Regions from separate parts of the Enterobacter sp. PL_is511 genome, predicted to be linked through region 3. Evidence: predicted binding sites of a transcription regulator. Region 3 holds the regulator's gene; each other region holds the start of a gene.
What was found. The regulator sigma-54, encoded in region 3, starts transcription at its own class of promoters, with help from an activator protein. The targets are predictions, from matches to a motif close to GTTGGCACANNTTTCGCTNT.
Positions count from the first base shown of each region.

Region 1: the regulator sigma-54 is predicted to act here: its motif matches at 2,504-2,523, upstream of hypA (hydrogenase maturation nickel metallochaperone HypA).
Region 2: the regulator sigma-54 is predicted to act here: its motif matches at 2,476-2,495, upstream of glnK (P-II family nitrogen regulator).

Region 1 is NZ_JBVPGP010000023.1:517,360-523,751, reverse strand. It holds gene hycC (formate hydrogenlyase subunit 3) at 1-1,200, opposite strand, end outside; gene AC0TN7_RS14780 (4Fe-4S dicluster domain-containing protein) at 1,197-1,805, opposite strand; gene hycA (formate hydrogenlyase regulator HycA) at 1,876-2,340, opposite strand; gene hypA (hydrogenase maturation nickel metallochaperone HypA) at 2,552-2,902, shown strand; gene hypB (hydrogenase nickel incorporation protein HypB) at 2,906-3,769, shown strand; gene AC0TN7_RS14760 (HypC/HybG/HupF family hydrogenase formation chaperone) at 3,760-4,032, shown strand; gene hypD (hydrogenase formation protein HypD) at 4,035-5,156, shown strand; gene hypE (hydrogenase expression/formation protein HypE) at 5,153-6,163, shown strand; gene flhA (formate hydrogenlyase transcriptional activator FlhA) at 6,221-6,392, shown strand, end outside.
Region 2 is NZ_JBVPGP010000024.1:147,294-153,685, reverse strand. It holds gene tesB (acyl-CoA thioesterase II) at 1-570, shown strand, start outside; gene amtB (ammonium transporter AmtB) at 762-2,051, opposite strand; gene glnK (P-II family nitrogen regulator) at 2,087-2,425, opposite strand; gene AC0TN7_RS16125 (SmdB family multidrug efflux ABC transporter permease/ATP-binding protein) at 2,646-4,427, opposite strand; gene AC0TN7_RS16120 (SmdA family multidrug ABC transporter permease/ATP-binding protein) at 4,420-6,192, opposite strand; gene AC0TN7_RS16115 (Lrp/AsnC family transcriptional regulator) at 6,223-6,392, opposite strand, start outside.
Region 3 is NZ_JBVPGP010000023.1:79,524-85,915, forward strand. It holds gene hpf (ribosome hibernation promoting factor) at 1-146, opposite strand, end outside; gene rpoN (RNA polymerase factor sigma-54) at 169-1,602, opposite strand; gene lptB (LPS export ABC transporter ATP-binding protein) at 1,650-2,375, opposite strand; gene lptA (lipopolysaccharide ABC transporter substrate-binding protein LptA) at 2,382-2,936, opposite strand; gene lptC (LPS export ABC transporter periplasmic protein LptC) at 2,905-3,480, opposite strand; gene kdsC (3-deoxy-manno-octulosonate-8-phosphatase KdsC) at 3,477-4,043, opposite strand; gene kdsD (arabinose-5-phosphate isomerase KdsD) at 4,058-5,044, opposite strand; gene AC0TN7_RS12575 (calcium/sodium antiporter) at 5,057-6,034, opposite strand; gene mlaF (phospholipid ABC transporter ATP-binding protein MlaF) at 6,262-6,392, shown strand, end outside.

The DNA.
Region 1 (6,392 bases), 440 kb from region 3:
GCTCTGACCGAGCGCGAAGAAGGACTGATAGATCACCCACTCCCCGGCAAAGCCGTTCAGCGGCGGCAGCGCGGCCATCGCCATCAGCCCGACCAGCATCGCCAGTGAAATTACCGGCATCTTTTTGCCAATCCCGCCCAGCTTTTCGATGTCCCGATGGCCGGTGCGGAACCAGAGGCTTCCCGCGCCGAGGAACAGGGTGCTTTTAAACAGGCTGTGGTTAACGAGGTGATAAAGACCGCCGATAAAACCGGCCGCGATTAGCGCCGGATGATTGAGCGCCAGCCCGGTTACGCCCGCGCCAATACCGAGCAGGATGATGCCGATATTTTCAAGCGTGTGGTACGCCAGAAGACGCTGGATATTGTGCTCCATCAGCGCGTACAGGCCGCCGACGAACGCGGTAATCATTCCGGCGATCAGCAGCACAACGCCCCACCATAGCGGCGGTTGTCCGCCGGTCAGCGTAATCGCCAAAATTCCGAACAGACCCACTTTCATCACCACCACCGAAAACAGCGCGGCGGCGGGCGCGGAGGCATTCGCATGCGCCTGCGGCACCCAGCCGTGCAGCGGGATGATGCCAGCGAGCAGGCCAAAGCCGATAACGCCCAGCAGCCAGACGTCATTCCCCAGCGGATGCCCGTTGAGCGCAGAGAAATCCAGCGTGCCAAAGCGTTGCCACACCAGCCAGCAGGCCAGCACCAGCAGCAGCGTCCCCAGGCGTCCCAGCGCAAACCACAGCTTGCCGGAGGCGCTGCAGCCCGTCAGGAACACGCCGAACAGCGCCATGATCTCCGCCATCACCACCAGCGCGCCGAGGTTGCTGGCGATAACGGTACAGACCGCCGTCGCCATCAGCAGATTAACCAGCAGGCCGTTGGCTTTAGCATGCGGGTGGCGGTGCCAGTCGATATTGAACAGGCTGATAAACAGCCCGCACAGGCCAAACGTCACCAGCCAGATGGCGTTCAGGGGCGTGATCTCAACGGTGTGCCGAATCAGCGGCATCACGGTTTCTGCGGACTGGCCGCCGAGCAGGACAACGCCGCCTGCCGCCAGCGTCATCAGGCTAGCTACCGCCCCGCCAATCCCGGCGATCGCGCCGCTCAGGGTTTTATGGAATGAGAAGATCAGCGCCAGAACAGCGGCGGCAGTAAAACAGGCTACCGCGCTGGTAATCATCATTGCCGCGTTCATTTCGCCCCCTCGTTAAGCGCCTGTAGCAGAGAAAGGTCGCCAAAATCACTGTTGATGGTCAGCTCGCGTTTGCGCTTGCTGGTACGGGCGATGTCGCGAATGTTAACCAGAATCAATGCTTTAGTCGGGCAGGTGCGCACGCAGGCCGGACCCTGCTCATCGAAGCTGCACAGGTCGCACTTCACCGCCACGGCACGGATGCCGGGCACCCAGTCCAGCAACGTGCTTACGCGTGCCGGAGCCGGTGGCGCAGGCGGGGCTTTTGGCGAGTTAGCGTTCGCCGGAATGTGCAGCGGACGGCTGCCGGAAAATTCAATCGCGCCGAACGGGCAGGCGATGCCGCACAGCTTGCAGCTTACGCACAGGCTTTCGTTCAGCTGGACAGCGCCATCAACGCGGGTGATGGCATTCACAGGGCAGACACCCGCGCAGGGGGCGTCTTCACAGTGATGGCAGAGCTGCGGGGCAGACTCTTTTTCATTACGCATGACGTGCAGGCGCGGCATGGACTGCAGCCCATGCAGGCGATGCGTTTCCGAACACGCCGCCTCACAGGTTCGACAGCCAATACAGACCGTCGAGTCGGCAATTACAAAACGGTTCACCGGGTCATCCTCTGGTGATAGTCATTTTTGACGAAAAACTGTCTTGTCGACACTTCTCGACACGCAAGGGTCAGGCCACGTTAGCTGAGGTATTTCCGTCCATCAGCTGCTTCAGGTTGACCGGGAGATCGCGTTCAACGGCGGCGTACAGGCCGTTATAGACCGGCGCGATTTTTTCCAGATAGTGCTCCAGCACCTGCTGGCGATCGCGGTTGCTGACGTGGCCGTCCACCATGCCGTCAGCCATCAGCTGCGCCTTCGCAATACACTGTTTTTCGCCGTCTTTTGTCTCGAGGTGGTACTCGATGGTGTGGCTGTTGAAGTTATCTGCCAGGGTCACGTTGATCGTGAAATGGCCGAACAGGACAAAGCTCATATCCCCCTGTGCCGCGCAGCTCATCGCGTGGTGAAGACGCGCTTTCGAGAGGGTAATGCCCTGAACAAGCGAGTTGCAGTAAAGGTGCCACTGGTCCTGCAGCTGCTGATGACGCTGCGCGATGTAATCCGCTTTTTCGCTGATTTCCCAAATAGTCATAGAAGGTATCCGTTTAATGGAGATAGCGGCTGTTAAGCAGATTCCATGCCAGTTTTTATCTTTATGATTTTTAATGTGTTTAATTGCAAAACCGCTGTCAACGCCGCGGTGTCGACGTGTCATTTCGACAGCGTTGACATCGTCACGCCTTAACAAAAATCAAGCTGGCATCGTTATTGCATTCAATGGCGCAATTCACTGAGGAGGCGTCATGCACGAAATCACCCTCTGCCAGCGGGCTCTGGAACTTATCGAGCAGCAGGCAGTGCAAAACCACGCGAAACGCGTTACCGGCGTCTGGCTGAAGGTCGGGGCGTTTTCCTGCGTCGAGACCAGCGCCCTGAATTTCTGTTTTGAACTGGTGTGCCGCGGCACGCTGGCGGAAGGCTGCGAACTGCATATTGAAGAGCAGCAGGCGGAGTGCTGGTGCGAACAGTGCCAGCAGTACGTCACCCTGCTGTCATCAAAGGTTCAGCGCTGTCCGCAGTGTCAGAGCACCGGTCTTCGCATCGTGGCGGATGACGGCATGCAGATCCAACGTCTCGAAATCGAGAAGGAGTAAAGTATGTGTAGTACCTGCGGTTGCGCCGAAGGCAACCTGTATATAGAAGGGGATGAACATCGCCCCCATTCCGCGTTTCGCTCCGCGCCCTTTTCTCCTGCCCCACGACCTTCTGCGGCACTGACCGGTATCACCTTCGCTCCGCAGCGCTCCGAAGTGGGCGATCTGCACTACGGCCACGGGGAGGCGGGCACCCACGCGCCGGGCATCAGCCAGCGCCAGATGTTGGAGGTGGAAATCAACGTGCTGGACAAAAATAACCAGATCGCCGCCCGCAACCGCGCGCGCTTTGCCACCCGCAAACAGCTGGTGCTGAATCTGGTCTCCAGCCCCGGCTCCGGCAAAACCACGCTGTTAACGGAAACGCTCAAGCGCCTGAACAGACGCGTCTCCTGCGCGGTGATTGAAGGCGACCAGCAAACCGTTAACGACGCGGCGCGTATTCGCGAAACCGGCACCCCGGCGATTCAGGTTAATACCGGCAAAGGCTGCCACCTGGATGCGCAGATGATTGCCGACGCCGCCCCGCGTCTGCCGCTGGCGGATGACGGAATTCTGTTTATTGAAAACGTCGGCAACCTGGTCTGCCCGGCGAGCTTCGACCTGGGCGAACGGCACAAGGTGGCGGTGCTTTCGGTGACCGAAGGCGAAGACAAACCGCTGAAGTACCCGCATATGTTTGCCGCCGCGTCCGTCATGCTGCTGAACAAAGTCGACCTGCTGCCGTACCTGAATTTCGACGTGGATAAGTGCCTGGCTTATGCCCGTGAAGTGAATCCGGAGATTGAGATCCTGCTGGTCTCCGCCACGCGCGGTGACGGCATGGACAGTTGGCTACAGTGGCTGGAGAACGAGCGATGTGCATAGGCGTCCCTGGACAAATTCACGCCATCGACGGTAATCAGGCCAAAGTCGAGGTTTGCGGCATCCTGCGCGACGTCGACCTGACGCTGGTGGGCAGCACCGATGAAAGCGGCGCTTCGCGTCTCGGACAGTGGGTGCTGGTCCACGTGGGGTTCGCCATGAGCGTGATTAACGAAGCGGAAGCCCGCGACACGCTCGACGCCCTGCAAAATATGTTCGACGTGGAGCCTGACGTGGGTGCGCTGCTGTACGGCGAGGAGCGGTAATCATGCGTTACGTTGATGAATACCGCGCGCCGGAGCAGGTGCTGCAGCTTATCGGCTACCTGAAAACGCGCGCAGCGCGACTGGACTACACGAAAGAAAGACCGCTGCGGATCATGGAGGTGTGCGGCGGACACACGCACGCCATCTTCAAATTTGGCCTCGACCAGCTGCTGCCGGAGAACATCGAGTTTATCCACGGCCCCGGCTGCCCGGTCTGCGTTCTGCCGATGGGGCGCATCGACAGCTGCATTGAAATTGCCTGCCAGCCCGACGTCATTTTCTGCACCTTTGGCGACGCGATGCGCGTGCCGGGGAAAAACGGCTCGCTGCTGCAGGCAAAAGCGCGCGGAGCCGACATCCGGATCGTCTATTCGCCGATGGATGCCCTGACGCTGGCAGAGAATAATCCCGCGCGCAAGGTGGTGTTCTTTGGCCTGGGGTTTGAAACCACCATGCCCGCCACCGCCATCACGCTGCAGCAGGCGAAAGCGCGCGGCGTCGATAACTTTTTCTTCTTCTGCCAGCACATTACGCTTATCCCCACCCTGCGCAGCCTGCTGGAAGAGCCGGGAAACGGCATTGACGCCTTTCTGGCACCGGGGCATGTCAGCATGGTGATTGGCACAGACGCCTACGGTTTTATCGCTGAACAGTACAATCGTCCGTTAGTGGTCGCTGGTTTCGAACCACTTGATCTACTGCAAGGTGTCACCATGCTGGTTGAGCAGAAAATAGCGGCCCTGAGTGCAGTGGAAAACCAGTACCGGCGCGTGGTGCCGGATGCGGGAAATGAACGGGCACAGCAGGCGATAGCCGACGTGTTTAGCGTTGAGGGCGACAGCGAATGGCGTGGTCTGGGGCTGATTGCCGAATCCGGCGTGCGCCTGACGTCAGCCTATCGCACATTCGACGCCGAAGCGCATTTCCGCCCGCAGCCGCAGCAGGTTTGCGACGATCCCCGGGCCCGCTGCGGCGAGGTGCTCACCGGCAAATGCAAACCGCATCAGTGCCCGTTATTTGGCAATACCTGCAACCCGCAAACGGCGTTTGGCGCGCTGATGGTCTCCTCCGAAGGGGCGTGTGCCGCGTGGTATCAGTATCGCAACCAGGAGAGTGAAGCATGAATACGGTTGAAATGGCGCACGGCAGCGGCGGACAGGCGATGCAGCAGCTGATTAACCGGCTGTTTATGGAGGCCTTTAACAACCCCTGGCTCGCCGAACAGGAAGACCAGGCGCGCATTGACCTCGCCACCCTCACCGCCCAGGGCGACAGGCTGGCCTTCTCCACCGACAGCTACGTCATTGATCCGCTGTTCTTCCCGGGTGGCGATATCGGCAAGCTCGCCGTCTGCGGCACGGCCAACGACGTCGCCGTCAGCGGCGCCGTTCCGCGCTACCTCTCCTGCGGGTTTATCCTCGAAGAGGGCTTGCCGATGGAGACGCTCACAACAGTGGTCAACAGCATGGCGCAGACCGCGCGCGAGGCGGGGATAGCTATCGTTACAGGCGATACCAAAGTGGTGCAGCGCGGCGCGGCCGACAAGCTGTTTATCAACACCGCCGGCGTGGGGGCGATCCCCGCCGATATTCACTGGGGCGCGCAGCAGCTTAGCGTGGGCGACGTGCTGATCGTGACCGGAACGCTGGGCTGCCACGGGGCGACCATCCTTAACCTGCGTGAAGGGCTGGGGCTGGACGGGGAACTGCGCAGCGACTGCGCGGTGCTCACCCCGCTGATTCAGACGCTGCGGGCCGTGCCCGGCGTGAAAGCCCTGCGGGATGCCACGCGAGGCGGCGTGAATGCCGTGGCCCACGAATTTGCAGCAAGCTGCGGGTATGGGATTGAACTCACCGAGCGCAGCCTGCCCGTTAAGCCCGCCGTTCGTGGGCTCTGCGAACTGCTGGGGCTGGACCCGCTTAACTTCGCAAACGAAGGCAAACTGGTGATTGGCGTTGAACGCGCGGCAGCGGAAGCCGTTCTTGAACAGCTGCGGGCTCATCCGTCAGGAAAAGAGGCGGCAATGATTGGTGAAGTGGTTGAGCGCAAAGGGGTGCGCCTGACCGGGCTTTATGGCGTGAAGCGCACGCTGGATCTGCCGCACGCGGAACCTTTACCCCGTATTTGCTAGAACCGCGCCAAAAGCGGTCAGCATGGATTTTTTTGCTCGTTTCTACTGGAAAGCACTATGCCGTATACACCGATGAGCGATCTTGGACAGCAGGGCCTGTTTGACATCACGCGCACACTTTTACAGCAGCCCGATCTCGGCGCGCTGAGCGATGCCCTGACCCGGCTGGTCAGGCAGTCGGCGCTGGCCGACAGCGCCGCAATTGTACTGTGGCATAGCGGAACGCACC
Region 2 (6,392 bases), on a different contig from region 3:
GGCAAGCCGATCTTTTACATGACCGCCTCTTTCCAGGCGCCGGAGCCCGGGTATGAACACCAGAAAGTGATGCCGCCGGCACCCGCGCCAGACGATCTCAAATCGGAAACGGATATCGCCCGTGCGCTGGCGCATCTGCTTCCGCCTCAGGTCAAAGAAAAGTTTCTCTGCGATAAACCGCTGGAGATCCGCCCGGTTGAGTTCCATAACCCGATGAAGGGCCACACCGCCGAGCCAAAGCGCCAGGTGTGGATCCGGGCTAACGGCACCGTGCCGGAAGATTTCCGCGTACATCAGTATCTGCTGGGCTACGCGTCTGATTTCAACTTCCTGCCGGTGGCGCTGCAGCCGCACGGCGTCGGCTTCCTCGAAAAAGGGATGCAGGTCGCGACGATCGATCACTCGATGTGGTTCCACCGTCCCTTCAACATGAATGAGTGGCTGCTCTACAGCGTGGAGAGTACGTCGGCGTCGAGCGCTCGCGGGTTTGTGCGTGGGGAGTTTTATACCCAGGACGGCGTGCTGGTCGCTTCAACGGTGCAGGAAGGGGTAATGCGTAATCGCGGGTGATTATGTGCGGCCTGATGCCCTCACCCTGACCCTCTCCCACAGGGAGAGGGAATACACACTAAAAACGGCAACCTGAGGTTGCCGTTTTGCTGTTACCTTGTGCGGCCTGATGCCCTCACCCTGGCCCTCTCCCACGGGGAGAGGGAACAAACACTAAAAACGGCAACCTCAGGTTGCCGTTTTGCTGTTTATTACGCGTTATACGCATTCTCGCCGTGGCTGTTGACGTCCAGACCTTCGCGTTCCTGCTCTTCAGGGACACGCAGACCGACGGTCATGTCCGCCAGTTTGTAGCCAATGAAAGCGACAACGGCAGACCACACCACGGTGATAGCAATACTTTCCAGCTGCACCAGCACCTGATGAACCATGGTGACGCCTTCTGCATAGCCCACACCACCGAGCGATTTCGCCGCGAAGATACCGGTCATGATACAGCCGACGATACCGCACACGCCGTGCACGCCAAACACATCGCATGGGTCGTCAACGCGCAGCAGACGTTTCAGTGCGGTCACGCCCCACAGACCCGCCAGACCGGACACCAGGCCGACCAGCAGCGCACCGCCCACACCGACATAACCACATGCTGGGGTGATGCCAACCAGACCGGCGATGGCACCCGAACAGGCGCCCAGCAGAGAAGGTTTACCGCGTACCGCCCACTCGCCAAATACCCAGGAGAGGATTGCACCCGCCGTGGCCACAACGGTGTTCACGAAGGCCAGCGCGGCGATTTCGTTTGCTGCACTCGCTGAGCCGGCGTTGAAGCCAAACCAGCCAAAGTAGAGGATAGCCGTACCGGTAAAGACCATCGGCAGGTTGTGCGGTTTAAACGCTTCTTTACCGAAGCCCACGCGTTTGCCAATCAGGTAGGCACCCACCAGACCCGCTACCGCGGCGTTGATGTGAACAACGGTACCGCCCGCGAAGTCCAGCGCACCGTGCGTTGCCAGCAGACCGCCACCCCAGACCATGTGCGCAATCGGCACATAGGAGAGCGTCAGCCAGACCACCACGAAGATCAGAACGGCAGAGAAACGAATACGCTCGGCGAGCGCGCCCACAATCAGCCCGACGGTAATACAGGCGAAGGAGCCCTGGAACGCCACGTGAATATACTGATAGAAGCTGCCCATCAGCGCGGTCAGCTCAATATTTTTCAGCATCACCCAGTCGAAGTTACCAAAGAACGCGTTGCCCGTGCCGAACGCCAGCGAGTAACCGTAAACCACCCACAGCACGCAGACCAGTGCGAACGTCACGGCAACCTGCGTCAGCATGGAGAGAACGTTTTTGCCACGGATCAGGCCGCCGTAGAACAGCGCAATGCCCGGAATGGACATGAACAGCACCAGCGCGGTGCTGATCATCATAAAGGCGTTATCGGCTTTGTCGACCACCGCAGGGGTAGCAGCCAGCGCCAGGCCCGGCAGCAGTGCCAGCGAACCCAGACCCGTTTTAAGTGTTGCTATCTTCATTTTCTCGATCCCTATCACTGTGTGCCAGGCGTTAATTACAGAGCCGCTTCGTCAGATTCGCCGGTACGAATGCGAATGACGCGCTGCAGTTCGGCAACGAAAATTTTGCCGTCGCCAATTTTGCCGGTATAGGCCGCTTTGCTAATGACATCAATGACTTCGTCAAGCTGATCGTCAGCAATCGCGACATCAATTTTTACTTTTGGCAGAAAGTTAACGCTGTATTCCGCCCCGCGATAAAGCTCGGCATGACCCTTCTGACGACCAAAGCCTTTCACTTCGGTGACAGTCAGTCCCTGAATACCCATTGAAGACAATGCTTCGCGCACGTCTTCGAGTTTGAATGGTTTGATTACAACCGTAACCAGCTTCATAGATCCCCTCCAGTCAGAATTCGGTAATGGCCGCAGCTTACGCAGAAGGTATTGCAAGGGGTGTGCCAGAAATGAAAACGAAGGGGAACAACGGTGTGATGAGCGTTACACGGTTCTGTTAAACGCCCGGGTGAAAAAAAACGCACCATGCCGGTGCAGGGTGCGTTTCAGTTTTGCACCAACAGGAATGACTGTTAGCGCGCCGCCTCATTTTAGTGCATCAGGCGCTAAGCGACTCTTCATCACGCACGCTGGCGGCCAGCTCTTCGCCCGCCAGCTGCAGCTGGTACATCTGCCAGTAGCGCCCTTTTGCTTCCAGCAGCTCACGGTGCGTACCGCGTTCAACGGCCTGTCCGCGATGCAGCACCAGAATGGTATCCGCATCGACGACGGTGGAAAGGCGGTGGGCAATCACCACCAGCGTCGTATGATCGCGTACCGCGGCCAGCGCCTGCTGGATAGCCTGCTCGGTGCCGGAGTCAATACTGGCCGTCGCTTCATCCAGAATCAGTATCTGCGGCGTTTCAATCAGCACCCGCGCCAGTGCCAGAAGCTGCTTTTGCCCGACAGAGAGATTGTTCCCCTGCTCGCCCAGCTTCGTGTTGATCCCGTCGCTGAACCCGCGCGCCAGCTCTGCCAGCTGCACTTTTTCCAGCACGTCCCAGACCTGCTCCTGGGTGTAGTCTCGCCCCAGGGTCACGTTGGCGTAGAAGGTATCGGCCAGAACGACCGGATCCTGCTGCACCATCGCAACGCCTTTGCGTAACACGGTGTGGCTGAGAGACGCAAGCGGGCGTCCGTCGAGGCGGATTTCACCTTGCGTGACCGGGTAATAGCCCATCAACAGGCTGGCAAGCGTGCTCTTACCACTGCCGGTATGCCCCACCAGCGCCACAAAACCGCGCGACGGAACGTCAAGCGTGATGTCCTGCAACACCAGGCGGTCTTCGCGATAGGCAAACGAGACGTTATCAAAGGTGATAGCCCCGCTTTGCAGAGGTCGCTCATCATTGCCGTAGGCCTGACGCGGCCTGTCCATCAGCTCAAAGACGCGCTCACCGGCGACGACCGCCTGTTGCAGCATCGATTGCTGCGTAGTGAGCTCGATCAGCGGCTCGTTGAGGCGTCCCAGATAGCTAATAAAAGCGTACAGCACGCCCACTTCAATCGTACCGTTTGAGCTCAGGCCAAAGAGCATCAGCAACCCACACAGCACCAGCGCCGAGAAAAGGCTCAGCAGCGGTCGCAGCAGGAAACCGTCCAGGCGCAGCGTCTGCATACGCGCCATATAGTGCGAACGGCTGGCTTCGCCCATGCGTTCGCCAAAGCGCGCCTGCTGGCGGAACTGCTGGATCACGCTCATGCCGTTGATCACTTCGTTGAAGCCATCATTGATGTCAGCCAGGTAAGCGCGCACCCGACGCACAATCGGCGTGCTGTAGCGCTGGTAAATCACCATAACAATCAGCACCGCCGGGAAGATGGTGATCGCCACCAGCGCCATGCGCCAGTCGAGGCTGAACATCGCCACCAGCATCGCGCCAATCAGCGCAGCGCTGCGTAATACCGTCGCGACCACGGTAACGTACAGATCGCGGATCACCTCGGTATCGTTGGTCACGCGCGAAATCACCTGCCCGACCGGCTGGATATCAAACTCGCTGAGCGGCTGGCGAAGCGCCGCGTCCATCACGTCCGTACGCAGCTGCTGTACAACGCCCACGGCTGCACGGTTAAACAGCAGCGACTGAGCATAGTGCAACCCTGCCGCCGTCAGCTGTAAGCCGACGTAGGCCACGCCTAAACCCGCCACCAGACCCAGCGGTAGATAGCTTTTGGCGACCATATTGTCGATAAAATAGCTGATGAGCAGCGGACCGCTCACCTCGGCAATTGCTGCAATCCAGAGCAAAAGCACGGCCACCGAGAGCGGTTTACGCCACGGTGAGCCGTAGGCCAGCAGACGTTTAAGCGTCGGCCACATCGTTCCGAGCTTACGCATTGGCGGCCTCCTCATCCTGCTCCGGCGCATCGTCCAGCGCCGCTTCAAGCTGTTGATAGCGGTACATATCGCGATACCAGCCCGGCTGCTCGGCCAGCGTTTCATGCTGCCCGCGCTGGGCAATGTGCCCGTGTTGTAAGACCAGAATTTCGGTGGCTTCGGTGAGCGCTGACAAACGGTGGGCGCTGATAATCACCGTGCGTCCGTCGCCCCACTGGCGCAGATTATGCAGGATTTCGTGCTCGGTACGGCCATCCACGGCAGAAAGCGCATCATCCAGGATCAGGATTTCCGCATTCAGCAGCAGCGCCCGGGCAATGGAGATACGCTGTTTTTGTCCCCCGGACAGCATGACGCCGCGTTCCCCAACTTCCGTTTCGTAGCCCTGCGGCAGGCGCAAAATGTCATCATGTACGCTGGCCAAACGCGCCACATGTTCAATCTCTTCCTGCGTCGCCGACGGACGTCCAAGGGCAATGTTGTTCGCCACGGTGTCCGAAAATAAAAACGGCGTCTGGCTGACTACCGCCAGACGGCCACGCCACTCATCCAGCAATAGCCTGGTCAGGGGAATATCGTGGAAGCGGATATCCCCCTCGGTGACGTCAAAGTGGCGCTGGAGCAGCGACAGCACGGTACTTTTGCCGGATCCCGTCGGGCCGCAGATGCCCAGCATCTGGCCCGGCTGTAGGGTAAAGCTGACGTTCTCCAGTACCGGATTCTCCGTATGCGGATAGATAAACTGCCGGACGTCGACGGTCATGACGCCGCGCCCTTCCGGTACCGCGTCGCTGCCGTCAACGACCACAGGCGCTTCGGCCAGCATGGCGCGAATGCGGCTATAGGCGGCACTGCCGCGCTCCACGATGTTAAACATCCAGGCCAGCGCCAGCATCGGCCAGATCATGAGCCCCAGATACATCGCAAAGCTGGTTAATTGCCCCAGGGTCAACGTGCCCTGCACCACCATCCAGCTGCCGCCGCCAATCGCCAAAAGGTTCGCCATGCCAATCGCGATATAGATCGTCGGGTCGAAGCGGGCGTCAATACGCGCAACGCGCATGTTTTTCGCTCCCGTGTCCGCCGCATCGGCCGCAAACAGCGCAGATTGCCGGTCTTCCAGGCCAAACGCTTTGATCATGCGAATGCTGGTCATGCTCTCCTGGGTGCGATCGTTCAGAGACGAAAACGCCGCCTGCGCCAGCTTAAAGCGCTCGTGCAGCTGTTCACCATAGCGATTGATCGCCAGCGCCATGATCGGCATCGGCAGAAGAGCGAGCAGGGTCAACTGCCAGCTGATCTGCGTGGACATCACGATCAGCACCGCACAGCCCATCACCAGCGAGTCCACCAGCGTCAATACCCCTTCCCCGGCGGCAAAGACCACACGATCGACGTCGTTAGTGGCGCGGGCGATGAGATCCCCGGTACGGTGGCGCAGATAAAATTCAGGATGCTGTCGGCTCAGCTGGCGGTAAAAATCTTCACGCAGCTCCACGGCCAGCTGATAGGACGCACCAAACAGCAGCACGCGCCAGACGTAGCGCAACAGATAAACAATGACCGCCGTCAGCACCAGCGTGCCGACCCACATCAACACCCGTGCGGTGGTGTAATGCTGTTCGGTGACGCCATCCACGACGTACCCCACCACTTTCGGCGGGATCAGCTGCAGGATGGCAATGATAATAAGCAGGGCTACTGCACCGAGGTAGCGTTGCCACTCCCGACGAAAGTACCAGCTTAATTGGGCAAATAATCGCACGCGTTTTGTTCCTGAAGGTATTTTACGAAGTTATTCAATAGGTAATGCTGTGGTGTATTTAATCTGTTCCATGGCGAAACTTGAGGTGACGTCCGACAAACCGGGTACGCTGTTCACCAGCCGCTTGTAGAAATCATCATAGCGCTTCATGTCGGCCACCTGGACGCGCATCAGGTAATCGTACTCGCCGGCCATGCGCC
Region 3 (6,392 bases):
ATATGAGTCACTTTCTCCACTTTCAACACAATATAGACCTGATTGATCCTTTCGAAATACTGCTCGAGTTTTGCAAACTTCGCGTTCACAAAGTCGCGTAAAGCCTCAGTAATTTCGACGTTTTGTCCAGTGATGTTGAGCTGCATAGTGTCTTCCTTATCGGTTGTGTCAGACCAGCTGTTTACGCTGGTTGGACGGCGGAATGGATAAAGACTCTCGATACTTCGCAACAGTACGACGTGCCACCATAATACCCTGATCGGACAGCATGGTGGTTAACTTACTGTCGCTTAGTGGCTTCGCGGGATTCTCCGCGGCGATCAACTTCTTCACCAGGGCACGAATGGCCGTTGACGACGCTTCGCCGCCGCCCTCGGTATTCACATGGCTGGAGAAGAAATACTTAAGCTCAAAAATACCGCGTGGACTGTGCAGATACTTCTGCGTGGTGACACGGGAAATGGTTGATTCATGCATTTCGACGGCCTGGGCGATATCCGCCAGTACCATCGGTTTCATATACTCTTCGCCCTGCTCAAAGAACGCCTGCTGCTGTTCGACAATACAGCGGCTGACGCGTAGCAGCGTATCATTTCGGCTCTCCAGACTTTTGATCAGCCATCGCGCTTCCTGCAAATTGCTACGAATATATTGATTGTCGGAGTCGTTACGCACGCTGGTGCACATGGAGGCATACTGCTGGTTGATTTGCAGGCGAGGGATGCTGTCTGAATTCAGTTCAACGACCCAGCGGCCATTGTGTTTTCTGACCAGCACATCCGGGATGACGTACTCGGGCTCGCTGGTCTGGATCGACTGTCCCGGGCGCGGATCGAGCGACTGGATCAGATTCACCGCTTCTTTCAGCACCTCTTCCTTCAGGCGCGTGACGCGCATCAGGGAGCGGAAATCGTGGTTCGCCAGCAGATCCAGATGATCGCTGATGATTAAGCGCGCCTCGTCGAGCCACGGCGTCTCTTTGCTGAACTGAGAAAGCTGGATCAGTAGGCAGTCGCGCAGATCTTTTGCGGCCACGCCTACTGGATCGAAACGCTGGATGCGCTTCAGAACGGCTTCAACTTCCTCAAGCTCTATCTCGTCGTCGCCCATGCTTTCCAGAATATCGTCCAGCGTGACGGTCAAATAGCCAGTGTCGTCAACGGCATCGACAATTGAGGTGGCAATCGCGCGGTCGGTATCGGAGAAGGGGGTGAGTTCCACCTGCCACATCAGGTAATCCTGCAGTGACTGGGTGGTTTCGCCCTGGTAGACCGGTAGCTCATCATCCTGGTAGTCTGCACGCGTACCGGAAGGGGTTCCGGCGGTATAGATTTCATCCCAGCTGGCATCCAGCGGAAGCTCGTCCGGCATCTCTTTTTGTTCGAGTGCATCCGCGGTATCGAGCGCTTCTGTATCCTGCGATTGCTGGGTATCTACCTCGTCATGAAGATCGGTTTGTTCCAGCAGGGGGTTGCTGTCCAGCGCCTGCTGGAGCTCCTGCTGAAGTTCTAACGTGGACAGTTGCAACAGGCGAATTGCCTGCTGTAGCTGCGGCGTCATCGCCAGTTGTTGGCTGAGCCTTAATTGCAAACCTTGCTTCATGTTCAGAGCATTTTTCTCCGGTTCGGCGTTACGTTACCTCTACCCTATCAGAGTCTGAAGTCTTCCCCAAGATAGACGCGCTTAACATGATCGTCTTCGAGGATCTGCTGCGGCGTACCGTGGGCGATCAGATTGCCCTGGCTCACAATATACGCGCGTTCACACACGGCCAGCGTTTCACGGACGTTGTGGTCGGTGATCAGTACGCCAAGCCCGCTGTCACGCAGGTGTTCAATGATACGTTTAATGTCGATAACCGAGATCGGGTCAACGCCCGCAAACGGTTCATCCAGAAGGATAAACTTCGGATTTGCGGCCAGCGCACGGGCAATCTCAACACGACGGCGTTCGCCCCCGGAGAGAGCCTGACCGAGGCTGTCGCGCAGATGCTCAATGTGGAACTCTTCCATCAGCTCGTTGGCACGATCCTGACGCTGTTCGCTGGTCAGATCGTTACGAATTTGCAGGACCGCCATCAGGTTATCGTAAACGCTAAGACGACGGAAAATGGAGGCTTCCTGCGGCAGGTAGCCGATCCCGCGACGTGCGCGTGCGTGCAGCGGCAGAAGACTGATGTCTTCATCGTCAATGACAATGTTGCCAGCATCGCGCGGCACAATGCCAACGACCATGTAGAAAGTGGTGGTTTTACCCGCACCGTTAGGGCCAAGTAGCCCTACAATTTCGCCGGAGTTGACGGTCAGACTGACATCTTCTACGACACGGCGGCCTTTATAGGCCTTCGCGAGATTTTTTGCAGTTAATGTTGCCATAACGAATTAGTTACTCTTCTTCTGTGCCGGGGCCTGGCCTTTGCCTTTATCCTGCAGCTGCGACGGAACCAGTACGGTGGTGACGCGTTTGCCTTTCTCGCTGGAGGCCTGCATTTTTTGCTCTTTTACCAGATAGGTAATCTGGTCGCCGGTAATGTTGCTGTCCAGCTGTTCCAGGTACGCATTACCGGTCAGGATGACCAGGTCCTTCGCCAGCTCATAGTGCATGTGCGTAGCGTGACCTTTCACCGGCTTGCCGTTGTCCTGCATCTGGTAGAAGGTGGCCGGGTTACCGTAACCATCAATGATCTCTTTGCCCTGCTCGCCACCCGGACGGGTCACGACCACTTTGTCGGCATTAATTTTGATGGTGCCCTGAGTCATGACGACGTTACCCGTGAAGGTGACGACGTTGCCCTGCATATCGAGAGACTGGGTGTCGGACTCGATATGGATCGGTTGGTCGGTATCGCCCGTTACAGCAAGCGCGGGGAGACTGGTCGCCAGCATCGCGCTGGCGATAATTACTTTAAGGCTGAGTTTGTTTGTTTTGAATTTCATAGGAGGTTCTAACCTTTTCAATCAGCTCGGCGTTTTTGCTGCGTAAGTTCCCGCGCATTCTCAAACCGCTGGAATTAAATGTTGTGCCATACAGTGTGACCAGATCCTGCGACGTCACGTCCTGGGTTACCAGGTTGATCTGGGCATTATCCGTCGTAATTTTTCGTAGTTGCGAGTCAGCGGTCAGGGCGTTGACTTCAACGTGGCCATACAGATAAAGCATACGGTCATTTGTCAGTTTTGCCCGATCTGACTTAATTGACCACGTCGGCACTTTGTCCTTATCAAATGTGGTCATGACAGGTTGGGTAAACCACGAAATACCGTCATCTGAAAAATATTCAACATGCTGGGCAATCAGGCGATAGTTCAGCGCGCCTTCAGGGCTGTAGACCACGGTGTCGCTGTGATCGCTTTTATAGGTTGGATCGTTATTGTTGATCACTTCTGTTTGCGTATCGTCGCGATCGGCAAGGTTCACGCCAATCAATACCAGTGCGACAAGCGAAAGCAAAATGATAATCCAACGTCTGGTTTTACTCATATCGATTGCCCTTTGGCCTCATCAAGCTTGCCCTGCGCCAGCAGGAGCAGATCGCAGACTTCACGTACGGCACCGCGGCCCCCGTTGATGTGGGTAACATAGTCAGCGCGCGGGATCAGCAGCGGATGCGCATCGGCAACGGCGATGCTCAGCCCAACTTCAGCCATCACGGGCCAGTCAATCAGATCGTCCCCGACGTAGGCCACGTTTTCCGGTGCGATAGCCAGTTTACCCAGTAAATCCTTAAACGCCGCCATCTTATCGGATTGCCCCTGATACAGATGGGTAATGCCTAAGGTTTCACAGCGGTCTTCTACCAGTTTAGCTTTTCGCCCGGTGATGATAGCCACCTCAATACCTGAGGTGAGCGCACAGCGGATACCGTAGCCGTCGCGAACGTTAAACGCTTTCAGCTCTTCACCATTATTGCCCATGTAAATCAGGCCGTCGGAGAGTACCCCATCCACATCCAGGATGAGCAGACGAATGTTTTCCGCCTTTGCCATCATCTGGGTACTGACCGGACCATAACAGGTTGCAAGGGATGCACCCGCATTACTCATTGTCTTATCCTTCATTACACTACGCCTGCGCGCAGCAGATCATGCATATGTACCACACCCAGCAACTGGTCGCCATCGGCAACCATAACGGAGGTGATATGGCGGGACTGCATCAGGTTCAGCACATCCACGGCCAGCGTACCCGGACGCACGCGGATACCGCCTGGCGTCATCACGTCGGCAATGCCGAGCGTGCGGACATCGACACCCATGTCGAACACGCGACGCAGGTCGCCATCGGTGAAGATCCCCTGAATTTTCATCAGATCGTCGCACACGACCGTCATCCCCAGATTCTTGCGGGTGATTTCCAGCAGCGCATCACGCAGGGAGGCTTCTTTACTGACGTGAGGGATCTCATCCCCGGTGTGCATAATATCGTTTACCCGAAGCAGTAGCTTGCGCCCCAGCGCACCGCCCGGGTGGGAAAGCGCGAAATCTTCCGGCGTAAAACCACGGGCTTCGAGCAGCGCGACGGCAAGCGCATCACCCATGACCAGCGCGGCGGTGGTGCTGGACGTCGGCGCGAGGCCGAGCGGACAGGCCTCCTTGGGCACTTTCACGCACAGGTGAATGTCGGCCGCACGCGCCATGCTGCTTTCCGGACGGCTGGTCATGCAAATAAGCGGCACCTGCAGGCGCTTCAGTACCGGGATCAACGCCAGGATCTCATTGGACTCACCGGAGTTGGACAGCGCGATGACGATATCCTGCGGCGTGACCATACCCAGATCGCCGTGCGCGGCTTCCCCCGGGTGCACAAAGAAGGACGAGGTGCCGGTACTGGCAAACGTTGCCGCCATTTTGCGTCCAATGTGGCCGGACTTACCCATCCCCATCACCACGACTTTGCCGGCACAGTAGAATATCTTCTCACATGCCAGACTAAAATCCTGATTAATGTACTGATCTAACTGCGCCAGACCTTCACGTTCAATCTCCAGAACGTCTTTGCCTGCTTTCTGAAAGTCAAAACCCGGCTGCAATTCTATTTGCGACATAATGCGTTTCCGTTACCCAGAGAGAAGAGGCGAGAGCCAGTACAGCATCGCCATCCATACGATAAATCCACCCGTCAGCAGCGCGCCTGCGCCTTTGCCGATCTGTCGTTGCCGCCGCCAGCAGAGCAGGGCAAATATCACGCTGACCAATAACATCACGCCGTAGTCGCGTGAGAACGCCAGGGGATTAAAGGGCCCTGGCGTAATCAGGGCCGGCAGCCCCATCACAATGGCGATATTAAATATGTTGGAACCGATGATATTACCAATGGCAATGTCATCCTCACCTTTGCGTGCCCCCGCAATGGCCGTAGCCAGCTCCGGCAGGCTGGTACCGATGGCAATCACCGTCAGGCCAATGGTCAGTTCACTGATGGCGAAATAGTTCGCCAGCACCGTCGCGTTATCCACGACCATACGCGTTGCCATCGGCATGATGATCAGCGCAACGCCAAGCCACAGCAGGGCAACAGGCAGCGTGCCTTCTCGCGGAAGTTCGGCGACCTGCTCACGCGTGAGGCTATCCTGGCCCTGCTTTTCAGCCAGACGGGCGATTTTAACACTATAGAGCAGCCAAATAACGGCCAGCGCCAGCAAGAAAATGCCGTCGCTGTAGCTCAGTACACCATCGTAAAATACGCACCCTGCCAGCAGACTTACGATTAACATTAGCGGCAATTCACGGCGCAGAACATCAGAATGCACGCGAAATGGATGGAGCAGTGCCGCCAGGCCTAAAATCAAGAGTATATTGACGATGTTAGAGCCAATCGCAGTGCCGACTGCCAGGTCTAACTGACCATGCAGCGATGCCGAGACAGAGACGATGATTTCAGGAAGTGACGTTCCAACACTGACCACGGTCATCCCGATGACGACAGGCGGTACGCCCGTCAGGCGACACAGGATAGATGCAGCAAACACTAAACGGTCAGCACTGTAGACCACCAAAAGTAAACCAATTATTAACAGTGCTGTTGCTAAAAGCATCAAAAGTCCTTTCTTCAGGTATACTCGTCGGTCCATCGCGCGGAAATGGCTGGACTGCATACAGTCTGAGGCGTAACGAATTCCTAATTTTGACTTTATGCGCCGGAAAAGTAAAACAAATGCCAGCTTTCGCTAACCTCAACGGCTATTATTCTGTAAAAATGCGGAGTTGAGGGCTGATTCAGGCAGCATGCCTTAATGTGAGCAGGGTAATAAAGGAACCATAAATGAGCCAAACGATGGCGAATTTAGTCGATGTTCGCGGTGTGAGTTTTTCTCGCGCCAACAGATTGATATTTGATGATATTTCGTTGACCGTACCGCGTGGCAAGATCACTGCCATAATGGGGCCGTCCGG